DNA from 2 places in the Nonomuraea sp. NPDC001636 genome. Region 1 is predicted to be linked to the other one. Evidence: predicted binding sites of a transcription regulator. Region 1 holds the regulator's gene; the other holds the start of a gene.
The links. Region 1 encodes HrcA, which represses chaperone genes, less so after heat shock. Its sites were predicted from a motif close to TTGGCACTCTCNNNNNGAGAGTGCCAA; they were not measured.
Positions count from the first base shown of each region.

Region 1 (14,322 bases):
TGCGCTCCGCGCGGAGGCGGACGCGGTCGTGCCCTCGCCGGAAGGACTGCAGATCATCCGCGCCCGCATCGAGCGGCGCGGCGTCCGTAACCTGTTCTGGTGGCGTGCGGGCGCGGCGGCGGTCAGCGCCGTGCTGGTGGCGGGGACGATCGTGATGGTCGTGCCCAGTTTGCGCTCCCAGATCTTCGAGACGCCCGTCAAGGTGGTGGACAACTCGACCATCGCACCGGGCAACTCCTCGACCAGGCTGTCCACGCCGCCCAGGCGCGACAGTCACAGCGCCGAGCCGCCGCCCGCGGTGGTCGTGCCGCCGAGCCACAGCGAGACCCACCGGCCCTCGGAGACGGCCAGGTCGACCAGGCAGCCCACGCCGTCGCCGACGCCGTCCTCGACGCCCTGCCCGAGCGGCGAGGCCGCCGGCGACCAGGAGTGCCCCGAGATCACGCCGACCCCCACGCCGACCCCGCCGGAGACGACCGACACCCCGACGTCGTGCCCCTCCGACGAGTGCCCGCCGGACGACCTGCCCACCGGCCCGAGCGACCTGAGCAGCCCGCTGGTGGACGTGCCGCACACGACACCGTGAGAGCGCCCTGAGCCGGGCCTACCAGCGCCCGGTACGCGCGAGCAGCACGGCCGCCGCCGCCACCCCCGCCGTGGAGGTGCGCAGCACGGTGGGCCCGAGCAGCACGGGCACCGCCTTGGCCGCGGCGAACCTGCGCAGCTCCTCCTCCGAGACCCCGCCCTCCGGCCCCACGACGACGACGATGTCGCCGCCGGGCGGCAGCGCCACCCTCGACAGCGGCTCGGCGGCCTCCTCGTGCAGCACGAGCCCCAGCGCCGCGTCGGCCAGCAGCCCCTCGACCTGGGCGGTGGAGGCGAGCTCGGCCACCTGCGGCAGGTGGAACCGGCGGGCCTGCTTGCCGGCCTCGCGGGCCGTGGCGCGCCACCGGCCCAGCGCCTTGGCGATCTTGTCGCCCTTCCACTGCGTGATGCTGCGCGAGGCGGCCCAGGGCACGATCACGTCGACCCCCACCTCGGTCATCATCTCGACGGCCAGCTCGCCCCTGTCGCCCTTGGGCAGCCCCTGGACGACCACCAGCCGCCGCGCGGGCGGCTCGACGGTGTAGCGGGCGAGCACGTCGAGCGCGAGGGCGTCCTTGAACACCTCGCGCACCACGCACTCGGCGACGTCGCCCGCGCCGTTGGTCAGGTCGACCCGCTCGCCGGCGCGCAGGCGCCGCACGGAGGCCGCGTGCCGCCCCTCAGGACCGTCGAGCGTGAGCTCGGCGCCGTTGAGGTCCTCGGCGAGGAACACGGGGACGGTCACGGGTGATCGTCACCTGCCGTTGAAGGCGTCACGCAGGCGGGAGAAAAAACCCTGCTGCCCCGGGGCGAACTTGCCGGGCGGCCGCTCCTCGCCGCGCAGCCTGGACAGCTCGCGCAGCAGGTCCTCCTGCGTCTGGTCGAGCCGCATCGGGGTCTCGACGTTGACGTGGATGAGCAGGTCGCCCCTGCCGGACTCGTTGAGCCGCTGCACGCCGCGCCCGTACATGGTGATGACCTGGCCGGACTGGGTGCCGGGGCGCACGTCGATCTCCTCGGAGCCGTCGAGCGTCTCGACGGCGAGGATGGTGCCGAGCGCGGCGGCCGTCATGGGGATCTGGACCGTACAGTGGAGGTCGTCGCCGCGCCGCTCGAAGATCTCGTGCGCGCGCTCGACGATCTCCAGGAAGAGGTCTCCGGGCGGGCCGCCACCGGGGCCGACCTCGCCCTCGCCGGCGAGCTGGATGTGGGTGCCGTCCTCGACGCCCGCGGGGATGCGGACCTTGATCGTACGGCGGGTGCGCACCCGGCCGTCGCCCGAGCACTCCTGGCAGGGGTGGCGGATGATGCTGCCGAAGCCGCCGCACTGGGGGCACGGCCGCGAGGTCATGACCTGGCCCAGGAACGAGCGGGTGACCTGGGAGATCTCGCCGCGCCCGCTGCACATGTCACAGGTGTCGGGGTGGGTGCCGGGGGCCGCGCCGGCGCCGTGGCACACCTCGCACAGCACGGCGGTGTCCACGACCAGCTCGCGGGTGGTGCCGAACGCCGTCTCGCGCAGGTCGAGCTCGACCCGGATGGTGGCGTTGCGGCCCCTCCTGGCGCGCGAGCGCGGCCCGCGGGTGCCGCCCGCGGTGCCGAAGAAGGCGTCCATGATGTCGCTGAAGGGGAAGCCCGCGCCGAAGCCGCCGGCGCCCGCGCCCGCACCCGCGCCGCCGCCGAAGGGGTCGCCGCCCAGGTCGTACATCTGGCGCTTGTTCGGGTCGGACAGCACCTCGTAGGCCTGCGTGATCTCCTTGAACCGCTCCTGGGTCTCAGGATCGGGATTCACGTCGGGGTGCAGCTCGCGGGCGAGGCGGCGGTAGGCCTTCTTGATCTCGTCCTGACTGGCGTCACGGCGCACCCCGAGGGTGGCGTAGTAGTCGCTGTTTGCCACTTATCGACCTCTTAAGATGCAGCCAGGATCTGGCTGACGTAGCGTGCCACCGCGCGTACGGCGCCCATCGTCACGGGGTAGTCCATCCTCGTGGGACCCAGCACGCCGAGCCGGGCCAGTTGGTTGTCGCCAGAACCGTATCCGGTTGCGACGATGGACGTGCCGCGAAGGTAGGGGTTTTCCGAGCCGATGCGCACGGTGAGCGCGGACGGGGTGTCTGTGGAAGTCTCGCCGAGCAACCGCATGAGCACGACCTGCTCCTCCAGCGCCTCCAGCACGTCGCGCAGGCCGGTGGCGAAGTCGGCGCCCGCGAGATTGGCCGCGCCGGCGAACACGATCTTCTCGTCATGGCGTTCGACGAGGGTTTCGAGCAGCACCGACAGGATCGTGGCCACGGCGGGCCGATCCTCGGCGGGCAGCCGCTCTGGCAGGTCGGCGACCAGCTCGGGGACGTTGCTCAGCCCGCAGCCGTCGAGGCAGGAGTTGAGCACCGCGCGCAGATGGGCGATGCGGTCGTCCTCCACCACCTCGGGCAGCTCGATCACGCGCTGCTCGACGCGCCCGGTGTTGGTGATCAGCACGAGCATGACCCGCCGCTCGCTGAGCGGGACCAGCTCGACGTGCCTGACCGTGGAACGCGTCAGCGTCGGGTACTGCACGACCGCGACCTGCCTGGTGAGCTGCGCGAGCAGCCGCACGGTGCGGAAGACCACGTCGTCGAGGTCGACCGCGCCGGCGAGGAAGGTCTCGATCGCCCGCCGCTCGGCCCCGGACAGGGGCTTGACCTGCGAGAGCCGGTCGACGAACAGGCGGTAGCCCTTGTCCGTCGGCACGCGGCCCGCGCTGGTGTGCGGCTGGGTGATGTACCCGTCCTCCTCCAGAGCGGCCATGTCGTTCCTGACCGTTGCCGGGGAGACCTTGAGGTTGTGGCGCTCGGCCAGCGCCTTGGAGCCCACCGGTTCGTTGGTGGACACGTAGTCTTCGACAATGGCGCGGAGCACCGCCAGCTTCCGTTCGTCGAGCACGTGCTCACCTCCTGCCTCTGCCTAACAGGGAAACGACAGGTCTAGCACTCCGTGTTCCCGAGTGCCAAGTGTACGGCTCTCGCCCACAAGGTGCGATAACACCAGGTCCCATCCTGTTGCTAGCGACTTACAAGCGACAGGCCTCACACTTGCCGCATGACCGACAATTCCCAGCCCCCGCAGTACGGACCGCCCCAGGGGCAGGGTCCCTACTACGGTCAGCCGAACCAGTACGCCCAGCCTCCGTACCAGCCCCAGCAGCACGGCCAGCCGCCCTACCAGCAGCAACAGCCGCCCGCCCAGTACGGCCCCCCGCCCCAGTACGGCCAGCAGAACCAGTACGCCCAGCCCGACCAGTACGGCCCGCACAACCAGTACGGCGGGCAGCCGCAGTTCCCGGCCAGGATCGACGGCAAGGCGATCAAGCCGCGCCTGTGGTGGATCGCCGTCGTGTGGGCCGTGGCCGTCGTGCTGGGCGTCGTGGGCGTGGTGGTCTTCGCCGGGGGCGTGCTGAGCAGCGTCTCGGACATGGCCCCGACGACCACGTTCGCGTCGGGCGAAAGCGTGAAGGTCGCGATCGACCCCGCCCAGCGCCCGGCCGTCTACATCGCCACCGACTCGCGGGTCAACTACCAGTGCGAGATCTCCGGCGGCCCGGCCCAGGCCAGGCTGGTCAAGGTCTCCGGCAGCCAGACGCTCAGCGCCGGCGGCACCACCTGGCAGGAGATCCTCGCCGTCAACGCCCCCGCCAAGGGCGACTACCAGCTGACCTGCGCCACGCAGGAGGAGTCGTCGGCCCGCTTCGGCGTGGGCCGTGACGTGCTCTCCGCGGCGGGCGGCCTGTTCGGCGGGGTGGCGGCGCTGTTCCTGTTCCCCGGCGCCGGCCTGCTCATCGGCATCATCGGCACCGTCGTCGTCCTCGTACGGCGCAGCGGCGCGCGTAAGCGCCTTGCGGTCAGCGGGTGATTTGCTACGGTCCCCGTGTGTACGAGGGCGATGTGCTGGCGGGCAATTGGCGGCGGCCGGGCAAGGGCAAGATCCCTAAGGTGCCCGCCGAACTCGACCTGGTCGTGGAGGACGCCGACAGCGGCTTCTGCGGCGCCGTGGTGGCCTGCGACAAGGAGGCCGTCACCCTTGAGGACCGGTTCGGCAAACGCCGCCTGTTCCCGCTCGCGCCGGCCGCGTTCCTGCTGGAGGGCAGGCCCGTGACGCTGGTGCGCCCGGCGGCCGCGGCCCCGTCGGGGCCCAGGCGCAGCGCGTCCGGGTCCATCGCCGTGGAGGGGTTGCGGGCCCGGGTCGCCAAGGAGAGCCGGATCTACGTCGAGGGCGTGCACGACGCCGCGCTCGTGGAGAAGATCTGGGGCCACGACCTGCGGGTCGAGGGGGTCGTGGTCGAGTACCTGGAGGGCGTCGACGACCTGCCCGCCATCGTGGCCGAGTTCGCCCCCGAGCCGGGCCGCAGGCTGGGCGTGCTGGTCGACCATCTGGTGCCGGGGTCGAAGGAGAGCCGGATCGCGGCCCGGATCACCTCGCCGCACGTCCTCGTCGTGGGTCATCCGTACATCGACATCTGGCAGGCGGTCAAACCGTCCGTGCTGCGCATCCCGGGCTGGCCCGACGTGCCGCGCGGGGTGCCGTGGAAGGAGGGCGTGCTCGCCGCACTGGGCTGGCGCATGGAGCCCGCGGACGCCTGGCGGCGCATTCTGGGCGCCGTCTCGTCCTACGCCGACCTGGAGCCGGAACTGCTCGGCCGGGTCGAGGAACTGATCGACTTCGTTACGGAGGCATCATGAGCCAGGCCCCGCCACCCCCCGACGACCCCACCCCCGACGACCCCACCCCCGGCGCCCCGCCATCTGACGTCCCGCCTTACGACGTGCGGCCTTCTGACGCGCGGCCTTCTGACGTGCCGCCTTACGACGCGCCGCCTTCTGACGTGCCCCGCGACCAGGGCTCGGGACCCCAGCTCGGCTACGGGCAGCAGCCGGGTTCCCAGCCCGACTACGGGCGGCAGCCGCCGAGCGGGCCCGGTCCGCAGCCGGGCCCCATGCCCACGCCGCCCCCCTACGTGCCCCCGCCGCCCGGCCACGGCCAGCCCCCCGGCCACGGGCAGGCCCCCGGCTACGGGCAGCAACCGGGTTACGGCTACCCCGCCGGGCCGTACGTGCCCGGCCGGTTCGGCCCGCGCCGCGGCAGCGACGACACCACGATGGCGATGCTCGCCCACCTGCTCGGCCTGCTGGTCTCGTGGATCGGCCCGCTGGTCATCTACCTGATGAAGAAGGACGAGTCCCCCTATGTCAGGGACCAGGCGGCCGAGGCGCTGAACTTCCAGATCACGATGTTCATCGGCTACGCCGTGGCGATGGTGCTGTCGATCGTGCTGGTCGGCCTGCTGCTGTTCCCGATCATCTGGATCGTGTCGCTGATCTTCCACGTCCAGGCGGCCATCGCCACCAACCGGGGCGAGAACTACCGCTACCCGTTCGCCATCCGCCTGGTCACATGAGCTCGGTGATCAGGGCGTCGGCCAGCAGCCGCCCCTTGAGGGTGAGCACCATCCGGCCCGCCCTGAACGGCTCGGGCTCCAGCAGCCCGCGCGCCAGCGCGCTCGCCACGGACGTACGCGCGCCGGGGGCGACCTCGGCCAGCGGGTAGCCGGAGATCAGCCGCAGCTCCAGCATCAGCCGCTCGGCGGCCCGGTCGTCGCCGGTGAGCACCTCGCGCGCGTGCGCGGGCGAGGCGCCCGACGCCAGGCGCTGGGCGTAGGCGGCCGGGTGCTTGACGTTCCACCAGCGGGTGCCGCCGACGTGGCTGTGGGCGCCGGGGCCGGCGGCCCACCAGTCGCCGCCGGTCCAGTAGAGCAGGTTGTGCCGGCAGCGGGCCTGCTCGGAGGTGGCCCAGTTGGACACCTCGTACCAGGAGAAACCGGCCTCGGCCAGCATCTCCTCGGCGATCAGGTAGCGGTCGGCGGCGACGTCGTCGTCGGGCATCGGCAGCTCGCCGCGCCGGATCCGGGCCGCGAGCCTGGTGCCCTCCTCCACGATCAGCGAGTACGCCGACACGTGGTCGGGCCCGGCCTCGATCGCGGCGGCCAGCGAGGCCCGCCAGTCGTCGTCGGACTCCCCCGGCGTGCTGTAGATCAGGTCGAGGTTGACGTGCTCGAACCCGGCCTCACGCGCCTCCCGGACGGCCCGCGCCGGACGCCCCGGCGTGTGCCTGCGGTCGAGCACCTGGAGCACGTGCTCACGCGCGCTCTGCATGCCGAAGCTGACCCGGTTGAAGCCGCCCTGACGGAGTTTGTCGAGGTAGCCGGGGTCGACGGACTCGGGGTTGGCCTCGGTGGTGACCTCCGCCCCCGGCCGCAGCCCGAACTCGGCGTCGATCGCGGCCAGGACGCGCGCCAGGTCCTCGGGAGGCAGCAGCGTGGGCGTGCCGCCGCCGAAGAACACCGTCTCCACGGGCAGGTCGGCGTCGCCGAGCACGCGCCGGGCCAGGCGCACCTCGGCCACGACCGTGTCGGCGTAGTCGCGGTGGGAGGCGCCGGGCCCTAGCTCGGCGGCGGTGTAGGTGTTGAAATCGCAGTAGCCGCAGCGGGTGACGCAGAAGGGCACGTGCACGTAGAAGCCGAACGGGCGCTCGCCGAGCCCGCGCAGCGCGCTGTCGGGCAGCTCGCCGGAGGCGGGCGCCGGATCGCCGTCGGGCAGGGTGGATGGCACGTCATCCAGTGTGCCTGCTCACGGGTGTGCTCCGAGCCATCGAGGGAGGCGGCACATGACGGGCGTCGGAATCGTGGGCGCGGGGATCTCCGGGCTGACGCTGGCCCTGCGGCTGCAGCAGCTCGGCGTCGCGACCACGCTCTACAGCGAGGGCGACGCGGCCGACCTGGGCCGCGGGCGGCTGCCGAACACGGTCGGCAGGATGGGCCGCGCGCAGGACCGCGAGCGGGAGCTGGGCAGCCTGCACTTCCTCGACCCCGGCTGCCTGCTGGTCAGCGGCAGCCTCTCGATCAAGGGCGATCCGCCGCTGGAGTTCACCGGCCGCGTGACCGAGCCGTTCCACGGGGTCGACTTCCGGGTGCTGCTGCCGGCGCTCATGGACGACTACACCAGCAGGGGCGGCCGCCTGGTCGTCGATCCCCTCCCGCCGGACGCGGGCCAGGTCGCCCACTGGTCGCGCGACCACGAGCTGATGGTGGTGGCCACCGGGCGACGCTCGGTGCGCGAGCTGTTCCCGCGCGTTCCGGCCTGGTCCCCGTACGAGGCGCCGCAGCGGATCCTGGCCGCCGGGCTGTTCCACGGGTTCGATCCGGGGCCGGCCTTCGGCTTCAACATCTCGCCCGGCTGCGGCGAGATCCTGTGCATGGCGATGATGACGCGGTCGGGCGTGCATGGCGGCGTCCTGGTCGAGGCGATCCCCGGCGGGCCGCTCGACGTGCTGGCCCGGGTGCCCGCCGACGAGTTCTGCACGACCCTGCTCGCCCTGCTGCCCGAGCACGCGCCGCGCCTGGCCGAGCTGATCGATCCGGCCGCGTTCGAGCTGCTCGGGCCGGAGGACCTGCTGCAGGGCGCGATCACGCCGGTCGTGCGCGAGGCGGTGGCCGAGCTGCCCGGCGGCGGCGTGGCGCTGGCGATCGGCGACGCCTGGGTCACCAACGACCCGATCACCGGGCAGGGCGCGAACCTGGGCTCGGCCTGCGCCTGGATCGCGGCCGAGGCCATCGCGGCGAGCGGCCCTTACGACGCGGCGTTCGCGCGGGAGACGGCCCGGCGCATGTGGGTGGCGGCCGAGCCGGTCGTCGCGTGGACGAACGCCTTCCTGCGGCCGCCGGCCGAGCACGTCCTCGCCCTGCTCGCCGCTGCCGCGACCAGGCAGGAGGTGGCCGATCTGGTGCTGTCGCTGTTCGGCGACCCGGCGCGGGCGTGGCGGCTGTTCTCCAGCGCCGAGGAGGTGGCGCGCGTCGTTGACGGCACGGGGTGACGGTTCTACGATCGCGTCAACTTATAGGAAAGTTTCTTATAAGTTCACCCCCCAGGAGCGCCCGTGAAGAAGATCCTCCTCGCACTCTCGCTCTTACTCGGGCTCACGGCGGTGTCCGCGCCCGCCGAGGCCCATCCCGGATTCAAGCGGGTCGCCTACTTCATCCAGTGGGGCGTGTACGGGCGCAACTACCACGTCAAGGACGTGGACACCAGCGGCGCCGCCGCCAAGCTCACCCACCTCAACTACGCCTTCGGCTTCGTCAACGCCGAAGGCTCCTGCTACTCGGCCGACCCCTGGGCCGACTGGCAGCGCCCGGTGCCGGCCGAGCAGAGCGTGGACGGCGTCGCCGACCAGCCGGGCCAGGCACTCAACGGCAACCTCAACCAGCTGCGCAAGCTCAAGGCCAAGCATCCCGGCCTCAAGGTGCTGATCTCGCTCGGCGGCTGGACCGGGTCCAAGTACTTCTCCGACGCCGTGCTCACCGCCGAGTCGCGGTCCGCGCTGGCCCGGTCGTGCGTCGACCTGTGGCTGCGCGGCAACCTGCCGGGCCTGGAGCCGGGCGCGGGCGCCGGCGTGTTCGACGGCGTCGACCTGGACTGGGAGTGGCCGGGCTCGGCGGGCAACGACGGGAACGTGATCAGGCCCGAGGACCGGCGCAACTTCACCCTCTTCGTCGAGGAGCTGCGCGCCCAGCTCCGGGCGTTCTCCTCCAGCTCCCAGCTCACCGCCTTCCTCCCGGCCGCCGCCGCGAAGATCGACGCCGGGTTCGAGGTGCGCCGGGTGTTCCGGTCGCTCGACTTCGCCACCGTCCAGGGGTACGACCTGCACGGCACCTGGGAGTCGCGCACCGGGCACAACGGGAACCTGTTCACCGACCGGCGCGACCCCAACCCCGTCAGGTACAGCGTGGACCAGACCGTCCGCGACTACCTGTCGCGCGGCGCGCCCGGCCGCAAGATCGTCGTGGGCGTGCCCGCGTACGGGCAGGGCTGGACCGGCGTGACCGGCGGCGGCGACGGCCTCTGGCAGCCCGCGACCGGACCGGCCGCCGGCAAGTGGGGGCCGGGCAGCGAGGACTACAAGGACCTGGCCGCCAAGCCCGGCAAGCGCTACCGGGACGTGCGCACCGGCGCGATGTGGCTCTACGACGGCAACGAGTTCTGGTCCTACGACGACCCGGCGTCGCTGCTGGAGAAGGCGGCCTACATCCGGCTCAAGGGCCTGGGCGGCTCGATGATGTGGTCGATCGACCAGGACGACGCCCGCGCCTCCCTCACCTCGGCCCTGTACGCCGTCTTGCGCTAGACGGCCGCCCAGCCGAGGGTTTCTGGACGGGCACCCGGCCGGGTGGGCTGTCTCTGGACGAGCACCCGGCCGCGGGTTTCTGGACGGGCGCCCGGCCGGGTGGGCGGCTGTCAGCCGCTCGCCCGCGCGGCCAGTTCGTCCCATTCCGGGGCGTGGCCGGGGACCGCGAGCACCCGGGCCAGCGCGTCGGCGTCGCCGTGGCGGGCGCGGAAGGCGTCCGCCACGGTCATCCCGATCTCCGGGCGCGAGACGATCTCCACCTCGTCGCCCGCGCCCAGCTCGCCCGGCTCGACCACGGCCAGGTAGGCGCCCGGCCGCGCGGCGCGGGTGAAGCGCTTGAGCCAGCCGGGCTCGTCCATCCAGTTGCGGAACACCACGCAGGGGATGCGCGGGCCGGTGACCTCCAGCAGGGCGCTGCCGACGCGCCACCGCTCGCCCACGAGGGCGCCGTTGACGTCGAGGCCGGCGGTGGTCAGGTTCTCCCCGAACCGGCCGTCGCGCACGTCACGGCCGAGCTCGCCCTGCCACCAGTCGTAGTCTTCGCGGGCATAGGCGTAGACGGCATGGGTGGGGGCGCCGTGGTTGGGCGTGTCGGCCCGCTCGTCGCCGGCCAGGCCGTTGCGCAGCACCTCCACCCGGTGGGGCACGGCCCGCTTGTCGATCGCCGTACGGCCGAGCTTGCCGGCCCATTCCGCGTCGATCGACCGCCCGACGTTGACGGAGAGGATGCGCATGCCGCGACGGTAGCGGACGAACGGGCCCGCGACGCACCGATTTTTCCGCCTTTCTCATCCCATCAGTGGAGAAGAACAGACATGTACCCATTCGGCCTGTTCGCCGAGCCGTCACCCGCGCCTGTCGCCGGGCTCCGGCGCCACCCGGGCGAGCGGGGAGTCGGCGTCGAACTCGGCCAGTTGTAACAGGGTCTCCAGGGCCGCCTGCCGGGTCTCCTCGACCGAGCCGCCGCGTTCGCCGAAACACTCGGCCGCGACGTCGAGCAGCGCCGCCACCACCGCCGCGTCGGGATAGGGCACGTCGACCACCACCCTGCCGTCGCCGCCCACCTCGGCGGGTCTCAGGTGAAGCCGCAGCAGCCGCCTGGTCTCCTCCGCCACGGCCACCCCCAGCACAGCGGCACGCTCGAATCGCTCAGAAGCAATCACGTCACCCTCCAGTAGCACTGGTGTTCGGGAACAGCAAAGGTAGCGACCGGCACCGACAGAATCGGCTCTCCCGCCCCGGGAAAGCGGGGCGAGCCCGCGGGAAACCGTGGGAAGGCCGTGGGAAGGGCCAGGGAAGGGCCAGGGAAGGCCGCGGGAAGGCCCCGGAGACCGGTCGCGCGGGCGGCCGGTGGGGTGGCTACGCTCGAACGGTGAGCGGTTTGATCATCGAAGTCGCGGACCTGTCCGTCGAGCTCGGGGGCAATCCGGTGTTCCGGGGCCTCGACCTGGCCGTCGAGCCGGGTGAGGTCGTGGCGGTCGTCGGGCCCAACGGATCGGGCAAGTCCACGTTGCTGCGCTGCCTGGCCGGCCTCCAGCCCGCCACCTCCGGCGAGGTCCGCGTGTTCGGCGCCGAACCCGCCGACGACGCGCCCTTCTGGCGCCGGGTGGCGCTGCTCGGCGACGAGCCCGCCTGGTACCCGGGGCTGACGGCGCGCGAGCACCTGGAGCTCATGGGCGCCGTGTACGCCGAGGCGCGCATGACGGTGGACTCGGCGCTGGCGGAGTTCGCGCTGACCGAACGGGCCGACGCGCCGCCGCTCAACCTGTCCACCGGCCAGCGCCAGCGTCTCTGCCTGGCCGCCACGCTGCTCAGGCCGAGCACGCTGCTGCTGCTCGACGAGCCCGAACGCGGCCTCGACGCGGCCTTCCGCGTCCGGCTCGGTGAACTGCTGGAGGAGTACGCCGGCGAGGGCGGCACCGTGGTGATGGCCACCCACGACCAGACCCTGGCCGACGCCGCCCGCCGGGTCTCCCCCGCCGGGGTGCCCGCATGAGCGGTCACGACGCCGTCGTCCGGAAGACCGGCCGGACGGGGAAGGCGGGCGGGCGGTGAGCGCGGGCGAGGTGAGCGCGGGCGAGGTGAGCGTGCGGTCGGTGCGGGCGTTCGTCCGGGCACGCGGGCGTGCCCCGGCCGGGCTGGTCGATCGTTACGTCAGCCTGTTCGGTCTCTGCATGCTGCTCGCCGTCGTCGGGCAGCCGCTGTCCTCGGTGGTCTCCGGCCTGGGCGGGACGGTCGAGCCGGGCCGGACGGGCGCGGGGGTCGCCCTGGTGCTGCTGGGGTTGGCGGGCTGCCTGGCGCTGGCGCGGGCGGCCGGGCCGGTGATGGTGCCGGCGGCGGAGGCGTCCTGGTTGCTGACCTCGCCGCTGGACCGGCGGCGGCTGCTCGGGCGTTCCGGGCGGGTGCTCATGGTCGTCGCGCTGGTGGCGGGGCTGCTGCTCGGGCTCGGGCTGCTGGCGGCGCTCGGCGCGCCCGGCGCGCTGGTGTGGCGGCTGCTGGCCGCGCTGGCGGTGGCGACGGCGGCGAGCGTGGCGGGCATGGCGCTGGCGATGCTCGCCCAGTCCTCCCCGACCTGGAACCTGTGGCTGACCGGCGTGCTGCTCACGCTCCTGGTGCTGGCCGTGGTCGCCGTCAGCGGCCAGGCCCGTACGGCGCTCGCGGCCGCCGCGAACGCGCCCCTGCCCGCGCTGGCCGCCACGGCGTCGGCCATGGCCGCGCTCGCCGCCGTCCTGGCCCGCCGGGCGTGGGGGTCGCTGGCCGCCATCCCCACCCGTCTGCTGCTGACCGCCTCCACCCGGGCCGGGCACGTCACCAGCGCCGCCGTCACCCTCGATCCCGGCGCGCTGAGCTGGATCGCCGAGGACAACCACTGGCGGGCCAGGAAGCTCGCCTCGCGGCCGTGGCCGGGGCTGCCCGCGCCGCTCGCGCTGGCCTGGCAGGACTGGGTGCGGCTCGGCCGCCGGCCCTGGCGGCTGGCGGCCACGGCGGCGAGCGCGGCGTTGCCCGCCGTGTTCGCCCAGGCGGGGGCCGCTCCGGCGGCTCTCGGGCTGGTCGTGCTCGGCGGGGCGCTGGCGGTGGCGGCGTCCGGCACGTCCGGCGCGCGCCGGGACGCCGACAACCCCGCCCTGGCCCGGCTTACCGGCGTGGGCCGGCGTCCGGCGCTGGCGGCGCGGGCGCTGCTGCCCGGTCTGCTGGGCGGCGTGTGGGCGGCCCTGGCCCTGGCCGGCGTCGTGGCGGTGGGCGGCCTTCCGTCCGGCGCGTGGTTGTTCGGGCTGCTCAGCGCGCCCGCGCTCGCGGCGGGCGCGCTGCGGATGGCCAGGAGGGGGCCGGTCGACCATTCGATGCCGGTCATCGACACCCCCGGCGGCGCGGTGCCGACCGGCCCGGTGTTGTGGGCGGCGACGGGCGCCGACCTGGCGCTGCTCGGCTGCCTGCCCGCGGTGGTCGCGCTGGCCACCGGGCCGGCCGCGCCGGGCGGGTTCCTCGCGGCCCAGGCGGTGGCGGGCCTGGTGGCGCTGGCCGGCGTGCTGGTGCGGCCCCGCCCGGCCCGGCGTTCCCGCCCCTGAGCGGTCAGACGACGGCTCGGACGACCGCTCAGAGCGCCCAGGCGACGGCTCAGGCGATGGCTCAGGGCGGTCAGGTGACGACTCCGGGCAGCCAGGTGACGGCTCTGGGCGGTCAGGCGACATAGAGGTCGCTCGGCACGCCGCCGTACGGGATCGTGCGCTCCCTGTGCAGGCCCGCCTTCTCCGCCACCCGGCGGGACGGCTCGTTGCCGTCCCCGATCAGGGCCACCACGGTGCCCAGGTCGCGCCCGACGCGCAGGGCCGCCCTGGCGAGCTCGACCGCGTATCCGCGGCCCCAGGCGGCGGGACGGAAACGGTAGTACAGGTGGAGCACGTCCGCACCGTCCAGGGCCGCGTGCCGCAGGCCGCCGATGCCCAGCACCTGCGACCCCTCGGTCAGCCGGGCGGCCCAGTAGCCGATCCCCCGGTCCGCCCAGTCGGCCAGCCACAGGTCGAGCATGACCCGGCTGGCCTCCAGGTCGACGGGGGGCCCGGCGGAGCTGTAGACGTTCGTGCGCGGGTCGGAGTGGATCTCGTGCACGGCTTCGAGGTCCTCCGGACGGATCCGGGAGAGGACCATTCGTTCCGTATGTACCACTTCCACCCTTTCAGGGTATCCGCTACCATCGCTAAGCTATCGGTAGCAATCGAACAGCGATGAGGGAGCGCCGATGGACATCGCCCGCGTGCAGGCCTCGCTGCGTCTGATGGCGCGCGGCCTGGAGGAGCTGGCCGCCGCCCTGGGCGAGGAGGAGCTGGGCGAGGCCGAGCGCACGGCCCGGGTCATCGCGGAGTGGGGCCGCCGCGGTCTCACCCAGAAGGAGGCGTCGGCGCTGTTCCAGCGGCACGGCTTCGCCCCCCAGACCACGGGCGGCTGGGCCCGCGGCGACTGGGTGGAGCTCGGCGACGACGGCCTGCGCTACCTCACCGCCAAATCGCACGCCTGGCTGGAGGAACGATC
Region 1 is NZ_JBEOZT010000004.1:131,203-145,524, reverse strand. Features, by position in the region: gene ABT158_RS10385 (hypothetical protein) at 1-586, shown strand, start outside; gene ABT158_RS10380 (16S rRNA (uracil(1498)-N(3))-methyltransferase) at 605-1,330, opposite strand; gene dnaJ (molecular chaperone DnaJ) at 1,340-2,482, opposite strand; gene hrcA (heat-inducible transcriptional repressor HrcA) at 2,494-3,507, opposite strand; gene ABT158_RS10365 (DUF4564 domain-containing protein) at 3,664-4,473, shown strand; gene ABT158_RS10360 (DUF3097 domain-containing protein) at 4,491-5,300, shown strand; gene ABT158_RS10355 (DUF4870 domain-containing protein) at 5,297-6,016, shown strand; gene hemW (radical SAM family heme chaperone HemW) at 6,009-7,226, opposite strand; gene ABT158_RS10345 (styrene monooxygenase/indole monooxygenase family protein) at 7,282-8,487, shown strand; gene ABT158_RS10340 (glycoside hydrolase family 18 protein) at 8,551-9,795, shown strand; gene ABT158_RS10335 (MOSC domain-containing protein) at 9,906-10,529, opposite strand; gene ABT158_RS10330 (hypothetical protein) at 10,641-10,958, opposite strand; gene ccmA (heme ABC exporter ATP-binding protein CcmA) at 11,168-11,791, shown strand; gene ABT158_RS10320 (DUF6297 family protein) at 11,847-13,361, shown strand; gene ABT158_RS10315 (GNAT family N-acetyltransferase) at 13,474-13,965, opposite strand; gene ABT158_RS10310 (hypothetical protein) at 14,033-14,322, shown strand, end outside.

Region 2 (14,322 bases), on a different contig from region 1:
ACCCGCCTCGGTGTAGGACCAGACCCGCCCGCGCCGCGGCAGGCGGACCTCGGCCGTCTCCTCGCCCGCGCAGCGCGGGTTTCGGCACAGGCCGGGCTGCGGCGGGAAGGCGACGGTCCCGCAGGTCAGGCAGGTGGTGCCGATGAGGTGGGTGGCGCCGTCCCCGTCGATGGCGAACCAGCCGTCGATCGCTAAGGTCATAGCCAGGAGTATTACACAAGCGCTTGCTAGGGTGAATCCCTCCGGCGCCGCCGCCGGGTCGCGACCACCCGCGCCGACATGGCCGCCGCCAGCACCACCATCCCGGCCACGACCGGCGCCCTGGAGGCGGGCGGCCTGGCCGGCCCCCGCCCGAAGTACGGGCCGGGCCGGGCGGCCGGTGAGACCCTTCCGTGGGCCAGCCGCCTGGCCTCCCGCAGGGCGAGCGGCGCGTCGGCCACCCCGTGCCCGTAGGCGGGGCTGTGGCCGCCCGCCGGCCGTCTCCTGGTGCCGCGCTCGACGGCCGTGCGCACCTGGTACGGCGACAGCTCCGGATGGGCCGACCGCACCAGGGCCGCCACGCCCGCGACCATGGCCGCCGCCGAGCTGGTGCCGTCGCCCACCACGTACCCGTCGCCGCCGTCGGCCGTGACGACGTCCGTGCCCGGCGCGACCACCGACAGGTAGTCCTGGCGGTTGGAGAAGGGGGCCACCCTGAGCCGCCGGTCCACCGCGCCCACGGCGATCACGCCCGGGTAGGCGGCGGGGAAGTTCTTCCTGTTGGCCGTGTCGCCGTCGTTGCCCGCCGAGGCCACCAGGACCGCGCCGCGGGCGAGCGCGTACTGCACGGCCTCCTCCTCGGCCGCCGAGCCCTCCCACGCGCCGCTGCCGCCGCCGAGGGACATGCTGATCACGTCCGCGCCGTGGTCGGCCGCGTACCTGATGCCGGCGGCCAGGGCGTCGCGGCGGCCGGCGCGCTGCTCGGCGCGCAGCGGGTCGGTGTTCTCCAGCGTGACCCTGATCGACAACACCCGCGCCGCGGGGGCCACGCCGACCACGCCCTCCGCGCGCCCCCGGCCGTGCCCGCGGCCGGCGATCAGACCGGCCATGGCGGTGCCGTGGTGCCCCCAGAGCCGCGGGGGCGCGCCGGTCAGGTCGGGGCCCTGGGTGACGGCCCCTCGCAGATCGGGATGGCGGCCGTTCACGCCGGTGTCCAGCACGGCCACCAGCACGCCCGCGCCCCGGCTCTCCCGCCACGCCCTGGGCACGCGCAGCGCTCCGAGCTGCCACTGCCGGGCCCGCGCGGCGGCGCCCACACCGCCGGGGAGGCTCGGCGAGGCCGCCGTCCGCACGTCGTCGGTGGCGCTGGAGGCCACGCCCGCGACCCCGGCCGCCAGGATCAGAGCCGGCAGCAGGGACGCGAGCCCCCTCATCGGGTCAGCGCCCGGTACAACGCCTCGGCGAGCTGCCGGGCGATCCCGCGCAGCCGCGGCGCGACGCGGTCGCCCGGCCGGTACGCCCGCCCGTCGGCGTATCCCGCGGCCGTCGCCACGAGGTAGGGGTCACCCGTACCGGCCACCGCCCCGGTGACGTACTGCCGCCGGCCGAACCGCTCGGCCGGACCGCCGGGGAAGGCCACGGGCCGCACGGTGGCCGGGCGCGCCCCGCGGTACGTCCCGGGGCCCGGTTCGCCGAGCACGGCGATGCCGACGGTGGCCACGTACGTCTGGGTGCTGTCGGCGTACGTGGCCCGCAGGGCGGTCAGGCAGCCGGGCCCCACCGCGGCGGGCTGGAACGCCACCCGGCACGGCGCCTCGGGGGCCACGCCCGCCAGCACGTACGTCACCCTGGCCCCCGACGGGCTGAGACCCGGCACGACCAGGGGGAAGATCCGCGTCACCGGCCAGGCGTGCCAGCGCTCCGGCACGGGCGCGTCGGCCGGCGGCCAGAACACCGACAGGATGGAGAGCAGCACGACGGACAGTTGGTACACGTCAACCTCGAACGGGAGGGGAGGGACGCCCGATCTGCCGTGCATTCTGGCACGCGGCCGATGATTCGTTCCGACGCTTCGGTAAACAGCCCGATACGCGGAGTAATTGATGATATGCGGCTATTCGCCCTAGGGTGTCGGCGAAAGTCGGACGTGCGCCCCAGGTGGGAGCCCCAGCCGCTGCGCCGCGTCGCCGTAGTTGACCGCGATGGCGATCAGCCCCGCCGAGTCCGTGAACGCCACCAGCTCGCCCGGCGGCACCGCCGCGAACGTCGCACGGAAGGGCATCGCGACCTGCCGCCGCCCGAGCCACACCCCCAGCGTGTCGCCCACCTGCACGCCCAGCGCCTGCAGGTCGCCGGCCGCGATCGACAGCTGCGTGTTGCCGTAGCGGTCGACCGAGACGACCTCGCCCTCGACCGAGCCGTCCCGCAGCAGCGAGGTCGGCGCGGGCAGCGTGACCAGCCGCTCGACCGGCACCCGGGGGCCCAGCTCGGCCGGGTCCAGGCCGCCGGCCAGCCGCCCGGCGACCGGCGCGAAGACGTCCCGGCCGTGGAAGGTGGGCGACACCGGCCGCAGGAAGAGCTCCTCGTTGCCGAGCGCGTACGCGGCCCGCGCGCCGCCGCTGGCGTGCACCGCCCACGACAGCAGGCCGTTGTCGGGGCCGACGAACACCCGGCCGCCCGCCTCGACCGCCACCGACCGCCGCGCGCCGCCCACGCCGGGATCGACCGCGCCGATGTGGACGCCCTCAGGCAGGTAGGGGATGGTCTGGGCGAGGATGGCAGCGCCCCGCCGTACGTCGCCGGACGGGACGAGGTGGCACACGTCGATCACCCGCGCCTCGGGCGCGATCCCGGCGATCACTCCGTGGCAGGCGGCCACATAACCGTCTTCGAGCCCGTAGTCCGTGAGGAGCGTGATGACTGGGGTCACATTTCGTGACTGTACGTCCGGCAATCCGCCGTGAACAGCCGCAGATCGCACATTACGATTGGCCACGGGCCGCGAAGCGTGCGATGTGATCGTCGTACGCCCCTTCCCGAGGAGGACATCATGGGAGCACCGCTCAGCGGTGACAGTGCTGCCCAGGAACCGTCCCGGACATCCCTCAACGACCGCGATCTCGAACTCCTCGCCTTCGAACGCCAATGGTGGCGGCACGCGGGCGCCAAGGAGCAGGCCATCAAGGAGACCTTCGGGTTCTCGGCCACCCGCTACTACCAGTTGCTCGGCGAGTTGATCGACAGACCGGAGGCGCTGGAGCAGGACCCGATGCTGGTCAAACGGTTGCGAAGGTTGCGCTCCACCCGTCAGCGCGACCGTGCGGCGAGACGGCTCGGCATGCGTCCCTGACCGGCTGGGTACGGCAGCCGCGTGAGGAACATCCCTGGTATGGAAGCGATCCTTAAAGATCCGTCCGGCGCCGTGATCGGGCTCGACTTCGACGGAACCCTGTCGCCGATCGTGCCCGATCCCGCCTCCGCCAAGATCCACCCCGAGGCCCCCGCCGTGCTCGCCGAACTGGGCGCGCACGTCGGCGCCGTGGCCATCGTGACCGGCAGGCCGGCGGCCACCGCGCTCGAACTCGGGCCCGGCCTGGCCGACGTGCCCGGCCTCGTGGTGCTCGGCCACTACGGCTTCGAACGGTGGGAGCACGGACGCGTCTCGGCGCCGCCGCCGCCGCCCGGCGTGCCGCGCGTCCGGGCCGAGCTGCCCCTGCTGCTCGACGCGCTCGGCCTGCACGGCGTGGTGATCGAGGACAAGGGCAGGGCGGTGGCCGTGCACACCAGGCGCGCCCCCGACCCCGAGGGCGCGCTCGCCGTGCTGCGCGAGCCGCTGGCCGAGCTGGCCGCGAAACACGGCCTGGTGATCGAGCCCGGACGCATGGTCCTGGAACTGCGCCCGCCCGGCATGGACAAGGGCCACGCGCTCGGGCTGTTCCTGGCCGAGCGGGACGCCAGGTCCGTCATGTTCGTCGGCGACGACCTCGGCGACCTGGCCGCCTTCGACGCCGTACGCGCCTCGGGGCTGCCCGGCGTGACCGTGTGCAGCGGCTCGGCCGAGGTGACCGCACTGGCCGAGCGGGCCGACATCGTGGTCGACGGGCCCGACGGCGTGGTGGCGCTGCTGCGGGAGCTGACGACGGCCTTCACCCGTCCCTAGAGTCCAGCCGTTCGTGAGCCGGCTCGTTTCGGGCCGGCTCGCGGCTTTCAGCCGTTCGTGACTGAGCTGCAAGTGGCGGGTCCTACGTTGGTGCGCATGTCACGACGATCCCTCGCCCTCGCCGCCGCCTCGGCCGCGACCCTCGCTGCCGTGCTCGCCGTCCCCGGCGCCGCCTCCGCCGCCCCCGCCCAGCAGCTCAAGCTGCGCGGCGGCCTGACGCTCTACATCCCGATCGAGTGGGTCGTCCACCGCACGGGCGGCGACGTCGTCCAGGTGGTCACCGGCCGGTGCGCCAAGCCGCAGGGCTGGGGCTCGCCCGAGTGCGACGCGTTCTACGTCCTCGGTCCCGCCGCGATCAAGCGGGGCGCCGAGGGGTTTGGGCCCTACACGGGCAAGAACCCGTACTATCCGGCCAGCGACGTGCAGCCCTGCCCGATCAACCGCAAGTGGGGCGAGGTCGTCGGCCCCAAGGTCACCAGGGGCTACCGGCAGATGGGGGCCGGGCACAAGGCCGCCTACAACGCCTGGCAGGCCACGTGCGTCAGCTACTCGGGCGGCGGCGTCAAGGCCCGCTTCACGCAGCGCGAGTGGTACCTGCCGAAGAGCCGGATCCTCGTCGTCGACCAGTGGGACACCCCCGGCCTGGCCGACACGCTCAAGTACGCCGACTGGAGATGAGCACCCCGGCGACCGCGAGGCCGATGACCACGGGCACCAGCAGGAACGCGTTCCCGGTGCCGTAGCCGTCGGCCAGCGCGCCGAGCAGCAGCGGGCCGATCGCCATGGCGGCGCCCGCCCACACGGGCGAGGCGGCCGCCGCGCGGTCCGCCCGGTCGCCCGAGGCGGCGATCAGCGTGCTCAGCGCGAGCGGGAACTGCAGCGACGCGCCCAGCCCGCTCAGCGCCAGCCCCACGTACGACAGGACCGGCGCGGTGCTCGCCCAGAACAGCACCCAGCCGAGGGCCATCAGCCCCAGAGCGCCGGCCAGCAGCGGCGTGGCCGGCAGCCGCAGCGCCAGCTGCGCGCCCGCGAACCTGCCCGCCGCCATGCCGCAGACGAACGCCGTCAGCCCGGTCGCCGCGACGGCCACCGGCACGCCCGTCCTGAGGGCGAACAGGTCGGCGGCCCACAGGTTGAACGTGAACTCCAGCGCCACGCAGCAGAACAGCACACCCCCGGCCAGATGGAAGCGCCACCCGCCGCCCTCCCGCGCCGGGACGGCCGCCCCGGCGACCACGTCGCCCTGCCCTCCGCCGGCCCCCCGGGGCGAGGGCCAGGAGCGGCCCATCGACAGCGCCAGCAGGGCGCTGACGGCCGGGGTGACCAGCAGGGCGGCCCGCCAGCCGAGCGCGCTCTGCGCCACCTGGCTGAGCACGAACGTCGCCACCATCCCCACCAGCACGCCCACGGCGTTGGCCTCGCTGAGCGCGGCCGGCCCTGCGGCCCCGTGGTGGTCGCTGAGCTCGGCCATCGCCGCGTAGAGCATGACCGAGCCGAAGCCGCCGGCCACGCCGTAGCCGAGCAGCGTCAGGGGCAGCGCGGAGGCGGCCATGACCAGCAGCACGCCGGCGTTCATCCCGGCCAGGCCGAACCAGCACGTCGAGCGCCGGCCGAGCAGCCTGGTGAGCAGGGGCAGCGCGAGCCCGGCGCCGATCGTCCCGACCGCCATGGCGGTGCCGTGCAGCCCGGCGACGGTGGCCGTGGTGCGCTGGTCGGCGCGCAGGAGCGGGAGGGCGGCGCTCAGGCCGTACACGAACGTGGCGAACGTGCCGAGCAGGAAGTAGATGAGCCAGGTCGGACGGTCCCGGACGAGTCGGATGGGCACTGAGACCGTCGACACCCGGCAGCCTCCGTCATTGGCAGTGAACCCGACTTCTCATGTTAAAGCAGGGCGTCGAGTTGGGATTCCAGCCACTTGTGCGGCGGCAGCGCGGTGGCCGCCTCCTGCAGCCGGTCGCGCCGCCGCCGGCGTTCGTCCTCGGGCATCACCAGCGCCTCGTGCAGCGCGTCCGCCGTGCCGCTCACGTCGTAGGGGTTGACCACCAGCGCGTACGGCCCCAGCTCGGCCGCCGCCCCCGCCTCGCGCGAGAGCACCAGGGCGCAGCGCGGCGACAGGACCGGCCCCTCCTTGGCGACCAGGTTCATGCCGTCGCGGATGGGGTTGACCAGCAGCACGTCCGCCAGCCGGTAGGCGGCCAGCGAGCGCGGGTAGTCGTCGTTGACGTTGAGGATGACCGGGTCCCAGTCCTCGGTGGCGTACTCGTCCTCGATCTCGCGCGCGCAGCGCTGCACCGACGCGGTGTACTCGCGGTATTCGGGCAGGTCGTGCCGGCTGGGATAGGCGAAGGCCAGGTGGACCACCTTGCCGTGCCACTCCGGATGGGCGGCCAGGAACTCCCGGTAGGCCAGCAGCCCGCGCACGATGTTCTTGGACAGCTCGGTGCGGTCGATGCGGACGATCAGCCGGCGTCCGGCCACCTGCTCGGCCAGCGCGGCCATGTGCGACTCGACGTCGGGCTCGCAGGCCCGCGCCCACAGCGCCGCGCCGTCCACGCCCAGGCTGTGCACGCCGACGCGGGTCGTCCTGCCCTCGTGGGTGACCGTGCCGGCCGCGCGGTCCACCCGCGCGCCCAGCAGCGCCTCGCAGCAGTCCATGAACGCCGCCGCCCACCGGGCGGTGAGGAAGCCCGCGTGGTCGGCCCCCAGGATGCCGTCGAGCACCTCCCTGGTCACCGCGTCGGGCAGCAGGGAGAAGTACTCGGGAGGCGCCCACGGCGTGTGGCTGAAGTGGGCGATGCGCAGGTCGGGCCGCTCGGCGCGGAGCATCGCCGGGGTGAGCGTCAGGTGGTAGTCCTGGACCATCACGCGCGCGCCGTGCCCGGCCTCCTCGGCCAGCGCCAGCGCGAACGCGCCGTTGTAGTCGCGGTAGGACTCCCACTCGCGCCGGAACTTGGTGCCGAAACTGGGGGAGTTGGGGATGTCGTACAGCAGGTGGTTGACGAACCACAGGGTCGAGTTGGCCACGGCGTTGTAGGCGCGGTGGAAGGTGGCCGCGGGGATGTCGAGCATCCGCAGGGCGCCCGTGTCGTAGCCGCCGCGGTCGAGCCGGCCCCCCGGGGCCAGGCGCACGGCGCTGCGGTCGCCGTCGGACAGCGCGGCGCACACCCACAGCACGCCGTGCTCCTTGGCCACCCCCGACAGGCCCGAGACGAGGCCGCCACCACCGCGTTTCATGGTCAGCTCACCGTCGTCGTCGACGGTGAAGGAGACCGGCCCGCGGTTGGACGCCACGAGAACGCTGTTCATTTGGGCTCCCTTCGCCCATAGGATCCCAGCTATGGCGCTAGATGAGCTAACCGAGGAACTCGCCCGCTCGGCCGCGGCCGGAGACCATCGCGCGCTCGGCGAGCTCCTGGCCAGGATCGAGCCTGACGTGATGCGCCACTGCGCCCGGATCCTGCCCTATCACCAGGACGCGGAAGAAGCCTCGCAGGACACTCTGCTGGCCGTGGCGCGCAACATCGGCCGGTTCGAGGGGCGGGCCAGGTTCAGCACCTGGCTGCACATCGTGACCGCCAACTGCGCGCGCACCACGTACCGCTCGCTGAAGCGCAGGGCCGCCGAGCAGACGTCGGAGGAGCTGCCGATGCAGAAGCCGGACGCGCGGCGGGTCAGCGTGATCGCCGGCTCGCGGCTCGACCTGCTCGACGCGATGGAGGCGCTGGAGGCCGACAAGCCCGACCTGGCCCAGGCGCTGGTGCTGCGCGACATCGTCCAGCTCGACTACAACGAGGTGGCCGAGCAGCTCAACATCCCGCTCGGCACCGCCAAGTCCCGCATCCACCAGGCCCGCAAGTACGTGCAGGGAGTCCTCGGGGAGGACTATCGGTGAGACGCGCTCTCTCGCATGGTGAGACGGGTGGTCGTTTCCACCACTTGAGAAGGTAGAGTCCTTTTCGACAACTGAATATTGCTCATCCAGAGGGGTGGAGGGACCGGCCCTGCGAAGCCCCGGCAACCCTCCCGGCTTGTGCTCGCGACCTGGCGAGGCCGACCGGGACAAGGTGCCAATTCCGGTTCGCGGTCAAGGTGGCCGCGGGCGAAGATGAGGGAAGGCCTCGCTTCATGTCGCTCGACTTTGGTCCTGCCGTCGCTCTGTCCTGCCGCGAGTGCGGCACGCGCTACCCCCTGGGTCCCAGCTTCGCCTGCCTGGAGTGTTTCGGGCCGCTCGAAGCGGCCTACTCCTTCGGCCAGGTGACCCGCGCGGACATCGAGTCCGGCCCCGCCAACATCTGGCGCTACCGCTCCCTGCTCCCGGTCCCCGCCGACGTGGCGAGCAAGCCCAACATGAACCCTGGCTGGACGAAGCTGGTCAAGGCCGGCAACCTCGGCAAGGCGCTCGGCATCCGGTCCCTGTACGTGAAGGACGACTCGGGCAACCCCACCCACTCCTTCAAGGACCGGGTGGTCGCCATCGCCGTCGAGGCGGCCAGGAACTTCGGTTTCCACACGCTCTCCTGCTCCTCCACGGGCAACCTCGCCGGCGCGGTCACCGCCGCCGCCGCGCGGGCCGGCCTCGACGCGTGCGTGTTCATCCCGGCCGACCTCGAAGCGGCCAAGATCGCCATGGCCCGGGTGTTCGGCGGCCGGCTGATCGGCATCGACGGCACGTACGACGAGGTCAACCGGTTCTGCTCGGAGCTGATCGGCGACCCGCTGGGCGAGCGGTGGGGGTTCGTCAACGTCAACCTGCGGCCCTACTACGCCGAGGGGTCCAAGACGCTCGCGTACGAGATCGCCGAGCAGCTCGGCTGGCGGCTGCCGGAGCAGATCGTCATCCCCATCGCCTCCGGCTCCCAGCTCACGAAGATCGACAAGGGGTTCAAGGAGCTGATCGCGCTCGGGCTGGTCGAGGACGCCCCCTACAAGGTGTTCGGGGCCCAGGCGGCCGGGTGCTCGCCGGTCTCGACGGCGTACAAGGCGGGGCACGACGTCGTCCAGCCGGTCAAGCCGGACACGATCGCCAAGTCGCTGGCCATCGGCAACCCCGCCGACGGGCCGTACGTGCTCGACATCGCCCGGCGCACGGGCGGGGGCGTCGAGGACGTCACCGACCCCGAGATCGTCGCCGCCATCAAGCTCCTGGCCTCCACCGAGGGCATCTTCGCCGAGACCGCGGGCGGCGTCACGGTGGGCGTGCTGAAGAAGCTCGTCGAGACGGGCAGGCTCGACCCCGAGGCCGAGACGGTGGTCCTGAACACCGGCGACGGCCTGAAGACGCTCGACGCGATCAGCGACGACGCGCGGCCCACCGCCGTGATCCGGCCCTCTCTCGACGCGTTCCGCGCGACTGTCTGACAATCCAGGAAAGGCAACAAAAACCATGAGCGTTTCTGTGCGGATTCCCACCATTCTGCGCACTTACACCGGGGGTAACGCCGAAGTGAGTGGCGAAGGGGCGACTCTTCGTGACGTTCTCGCCAAGCTCGACTCCGACTACCCGGGGATCGGCGCGAGAATTCTGGATGAATCGGGCAAGATTCGTCGTTTTGTCAACGTATACGTTGGTGATGAGGATGTCCGTTTCGCCGAGGGCCTGGACACTCCCGCCCCTGAAGGCACTCAGATCTCCATCATCCCCGCCGTCGCGGGCGGCTGACCGCCGGACCACCGACTCTTGAAGGCGCCCCTTGTGGGCGCCTTCTTGTTTTAGAACCAAATTCAACCTCGAACGACTCAGCCTTCGATGAAATTAGCGTTTTGTCGGTTGACTCTGTTGCCAAACCCCGTGCCACAGGTATGGTCGAGGGCGATCGTCTGGCTGATTTTCCCAAAAGTCATGCGATTACGGGTCTCGCGAAGGAATGGGCGAGATCTGCGAGCCCAGTAAGAGGAGTCGGAAGTGGCGCAGGGCACCGTCAAGTGGTTCAACGCGGACAAGGGCTACGGCTTCATCGCGGTAGACGGTGGTAAGGATGTATTCGTCCATTACTCAGCGATCATGATGGACGGGTACCGCTCTCTCGAACAGGGACAGCGCGTCGAGTTCGAGATCACGCAGGGCCAGAAGGGGCCGCAGGCGGAGTCCGTCCGCACGGTCTGATTCACCCTCGCTGGTATGCACCAAGGCGGGACGTGCGGCAGCGCAGTCCGTACGGGCTCGCCACTGTTTCCTCCGTCGGCTTCGCACGGCGGGCCGCGCCTCAGGGGGCGGCTCGCCGTACGAACCGGCGCACCCGATGACCTGCCCGATGAGCTGGGGTGGGGTGCCCGTGGCTTGCACTCGACAGGGTAGAGTGCTAAACAGTTCGTTAGCACTCTGTGTGGCAGAGTGCCAACAACTCGGATCGAGACGATGGGGTCTGCCGAACGGAGATGCAGGCCCATGCCGTCGCGGGCGTCGGCTCGGTCCAGGACACGCCACCCTGCATCTGGGAGGTCTAGCCTTATGGCAGCCAAGATGATCGCGTTTGACGAGGACGCCCGGCGCGGTCTCGAGCGCGGTATGAACCAGCTCGCCGACGCCGTCAAGGTGACCTTGGGCCCGAAGGGGCGCAACGTCGTGCTGGAGAAGAAGTGGGGCGCTCCCACGATCACCAACGACGGCGTCTCCATCGCCAAGGAGATCGAGCTCGAGGACCCGTGGGAGAAGATCGGCGCCGAGCTGGTCAAGGAAGTCGCCAAGAAGACTGACGACGTCGCCGGCGACGGCACCACCACGGCCACCGTGCTCGCCCAGGCTCTGGTGCGCGAAGGTCTGCGCAACGTCGCCGCCGGCGCCAACCCGATGGCTCTGAAGAAGGGCATCGAGGCCGCCGTCGAGCGGGTCAGCGAGGAGCTCTCCAAGCTGGCCAAGGACGTGGAGACCAAGGAGCAGATCGCCTCCACCGCCTCCATCTCCGCCGCCGACCCCGAGATCGGCTCGCTCATCGCCGAGGCGATGGACAAGGTCGGCAAGGAAGGCGTCATCACCGTCGAGGAGAGCAACACCTTCGGCCTGGAGCTCGAGCTCACCGAGGGCATGCGCTTCGACAAGGGCATGACGTCGATGTACTTCGTGACCGACTCCGACCGCATGGAGGCCGTTCTCGAAGACCCGTACATCCTGATCGTCAACAGCAAGGTCTCGGCCAACAAGGACCTGCTGCCGCTGCTCGACAAGGTCGTGCAGTCCGGCAAGCCGCTGCTGATCATCGCCGAGGACGTCGACGGCGAGGCCCTGGCCACCCTGGTGGTCAACAAGATCCGCGGCCTGTTCCGCTCCGTGGCCGTCAAGGCCCCGGGCTTCGGCGACCGCCGCAAGGCCATGCTGGGCGACATCGCGATCCTGACCGGCGGTCAGGTCATCGCCGAGGAGGTCGGCCTCAAGCTCGAGACCGCCACCCTCGACCTGCTCGGCCGCGCCCGCAAGGTCGTGGTGACCAAGGACGAGACCACCATCGTCGACGGCGCCGGTGACGCCGAGGCGATCTCCGGCCGGGTCAACGAGATCCGCGCCGAGATCGAGCGCACCGACTCCGACTACGACCGTGAGAAGCTGCAGGAGCGCCTGGCCAAGCTGGCCGGTGGCGTGGCGGTCATCAAGGCCGGCGCGGCGACCGAGGTCGAGCTCAAGGAGCGCAAGCACCGCATCGAGGACGCCGTGCGCAACGCCAAGGCGGCCGTCGAGGAGGGCATCGTCCCCGGCGGTGGCGTGGCGCTGCTGCAGGCCGGCGCCAAGGCGTTCGACAAGCTCGAGCTCAACGGCGACGAGGCCACCGGCGCGGCGATCGTGAAGAAGGCTCTTGAGGAGCCTCTCAAGCAGATCGCGGTCAACGCCGGTCTTGAGGGCGGCGTCGTCGTGGAGAAGGTGCGCAACCTGACCCCGGGCGAGGGCCTCAACGCCGCTACCGGCGAGTACGTCAACATGTTCGACTCCGGGATCATCGACCCGGCCAAGGTGACGCGCTCCGCGCTGCAGAACGCCGCCTCCATCGCGGCGCTCTTCCTCACCACCGAGGCCGTCATCGCCGAGAAGCCCGAGAAGACCCCTGCTGCTCCGGCCGGCATGCCCGGCGGCGGCGACATGGACTTCTAGGCCTCGCCTGGTCGCTGACGCATCAGAAGGCGGTTCGGATCTCCAAGGATCCGGCCGCCTTTTGTTGTGTCCGATCCCGTCACGTTTAGTAGTTATTGACTACGGAAAGTAACGAAACGAAGTGACGATTCACCTCACAAAGGAGTAGTTACATGAATTCCCGCACCGCGCGCGTTCTCGGGCTCGGCGCCGTCATGCTGGCCGCCGCGGCCGCCATGACGATGCCCGCCCAGGCAGACGACCACGGTTACCTGGACGAGGCCCTGGAGTACGTCGACGTGTCCTACTGCGCGGGCTACCTGGAACTGTACGACCGCGACTACTGCGCCTCGCCGTCGAGGTGGACGTCGCAGGACGAGCGCGGGGAGAGCTCGGAGGAGGTCGAGGACAGGTCGTCGGAGGAGGCCGAGGGCAGGTCGTCGGAGGAGGCCGACGAGTGGTCCGGCGAGCGCGAGGACGTCTCGGAGGAGGGGCAGGACGTGTCGGGCGAGCGCGAGGACGTCTCGGACGCCTTCGAGGGCCGGCCGGCCGGCGAGAGCGAGGACCTGTCGTCCAACGCCCCCGGGGACTTCACGTTCGCGGACGAGCTGGTGCAGGGCGACTGAACCCCGTCTGGTGGCGCCGGGCGTACGGAACCCGACGCGGCACCACGGCGAAGGCGCCCCGAACGTGAACGGGGCGCCTTCGCCGCGGTGTTGTGCCGGTCTCAGACGCCGAAGTGCGCGACGATGTGGCCGCGGGCCAGCGTGTTGGCGGTGATGTTGAAGCCGACCACGGCCGGGCTCGCGTCGCCGCCGACGCCCAGCTCGTCGACCCCGAGCGCGTGCACCGTGAAGACGTAGCGGTGGGGGGCGCCGGGCGGGGGAGCGGCGCCGCCGTAGGCCTTGGTGCCGTAGTCGTTGCGGGCGTGGACCGCGCCGGCGGGCAGGCCCTTGAAGTCGGGGCCGGTGCCCGCGCCCCTGGGCAGCTCCGTGGTGTCGCCGGGCAGGTCGAACAGCACCCAGTGCCAGAAGCCGCTGCCGGTGGGGGCGTCGGGGTCGTGGCAGGTGACGGCGTAGCCGCGGGTGCCCTCGGGCGCGCCCGACCAGCGCAGCTGGGGCGAGACGTTCCTGCCGGTCATCCCCCAATCGTCGAAGACGTGGAGGTCGTTCAGCCGCTCGCCGTCGCGGATGTCGTCGCTCTCCACCACGAGCGCGGGGACCGGGGGCAGGTGTTCATGCGGAAGCGGTGCGGGCACGGCATCCTCCTAGGTTGACAGCTCCTTCAGGCCATCCTAGAAGCGGCCGTGCCCGCCCTCTGTCAGGTTGCGAGCTGCGCCGGGAGCGGCCTGTCGTGCAGCACCGTGAGCGAGGTGACCGCGCGGGTCAGGACCACGTACAGGCGGGCCAGGCCGCGGGGCTCGGCCTCGACGATGTCGGCCGGCTCCACGACGATCACGTGGTCGTACTCCAGGCCCTTGGCGAGCGTGGCGGGCACGATCAGCAGGCGGTGCTCCTGCGTCGCGTCGGGGTCGAGCACCGCGTGCGGCAGGCCGGACAGCGACTCGGAGACCGCCCCCACCATCGCGTCGGGGACGATGACCCCGATCGAGCCCTCCCTGGCCAGGACCTCCCGGGCGGCCTCGGCGACCGTGCCGCCCGGCCGGACCGTGAGCGAGCCCGTGCCAGGACGCAGCGACCGCGGGGCGGCCAGCTCGGGGGCGATCGAGGGCAGCAGGCGGGCCGCGTAGTCGAGCACCTCGCGCGGCACGCGGAAGCCGAGCGTCAGCTCGGTCACCTCGCCCTCGTCCTGGCCGAGGTGCTTCAGCACGGTCTCCCACGAGCTGGTGGACCACGGCGTGGTGCCCTGGGCCAGGTCGCCGAGCACGGTGGCCGAGCCGTTGCGGCAGCGCCGGCCGAGCGCCCGCAGCTGCATCTCGGACAGGTCCTGCGCCTCGTCCACGACGAGGTGGCCGAGTGACGGGGTGCGCTCCATGAGGTCGCGCAGCTCGTCGAGGAGCGCGGCGTCGGCGGCCGACCATTTGGCGGACTTCCAGCTCCGATAAGGCTTCCGCCAAAGCAGCATTTCCTGCTCGTCAGGCGACAAATCAGTTTTGGCGGCTTTTGTG
Region 2 is NZ_JBEOZT010000025.1:141,156-155,477, reverse strand. Features, by position in the region: gene ABT158_RS37220 (Zn-ribbon domain-containing OB-fold protein) at 1-201, opposite strand, end outside; gene ABT158_RS37215 (S8 family serine peptidase) at 228-1,412, opposite strand; gene ABT158_RS37210 (hypothetical protein) at 1,409-1,972, opposite strand; gene ABT158_RS37205 (SAM hydrolase/SAM-dependent halogenase family protein) at 2,102-2,908, opposite strand; gene ABT158_RS37200 (DUF3263 domain-containing protein) at 3,029-3,328, shown strand; gene otsB (trehalose-phosphatase) at 3,368-4,138, shown strand; gene ABT158_RS37190 (hypothetical protein) at 4,235-4,816, shown strand; gene ABT158_RS37185 (MFS transporter) at 4,794-5,978, opposite strand; gene ABT158_RS37180 (alpha,alpha-trehalose-phosphate synthase (UDP-forming)) at 6,020-7,444, opposite strand; gene ABT158_RS37175 (RNA polymerase sigma factor) at 7,476-8,030, shown strand; SAM riboswitch class I at 8,110-8,250, shown strand; gene thrC (threonine synthase) at 8,264-9,496, shown strand; gene ABT158_RS37165 (MoaD/ThiS family protein) at 9,522-9,797, shown strand; gene ABT158_RS37160 (cold-shock protein) at 10,041-10,241, shown strand; gene groL (chaperonin GroEL) at 10,587-12,215, shown strand; gene ABT158_RS37150 (hypothetical protein) at 12,368-12,820, shown strand; gene ABT158_RS37145 (YbhB/YbcL family Raf kinase inhibitor-like protein) at 12,922-13,452, opposite strand; gene ABT158_RS37140 (HelD family protein) at 13,515-14,322, opposite strand, start outside.
Region 2: the regulator HrcA is predicted to act here: its motif matches at 10,450-10,476, upstream of groL (chaperonin GroEL).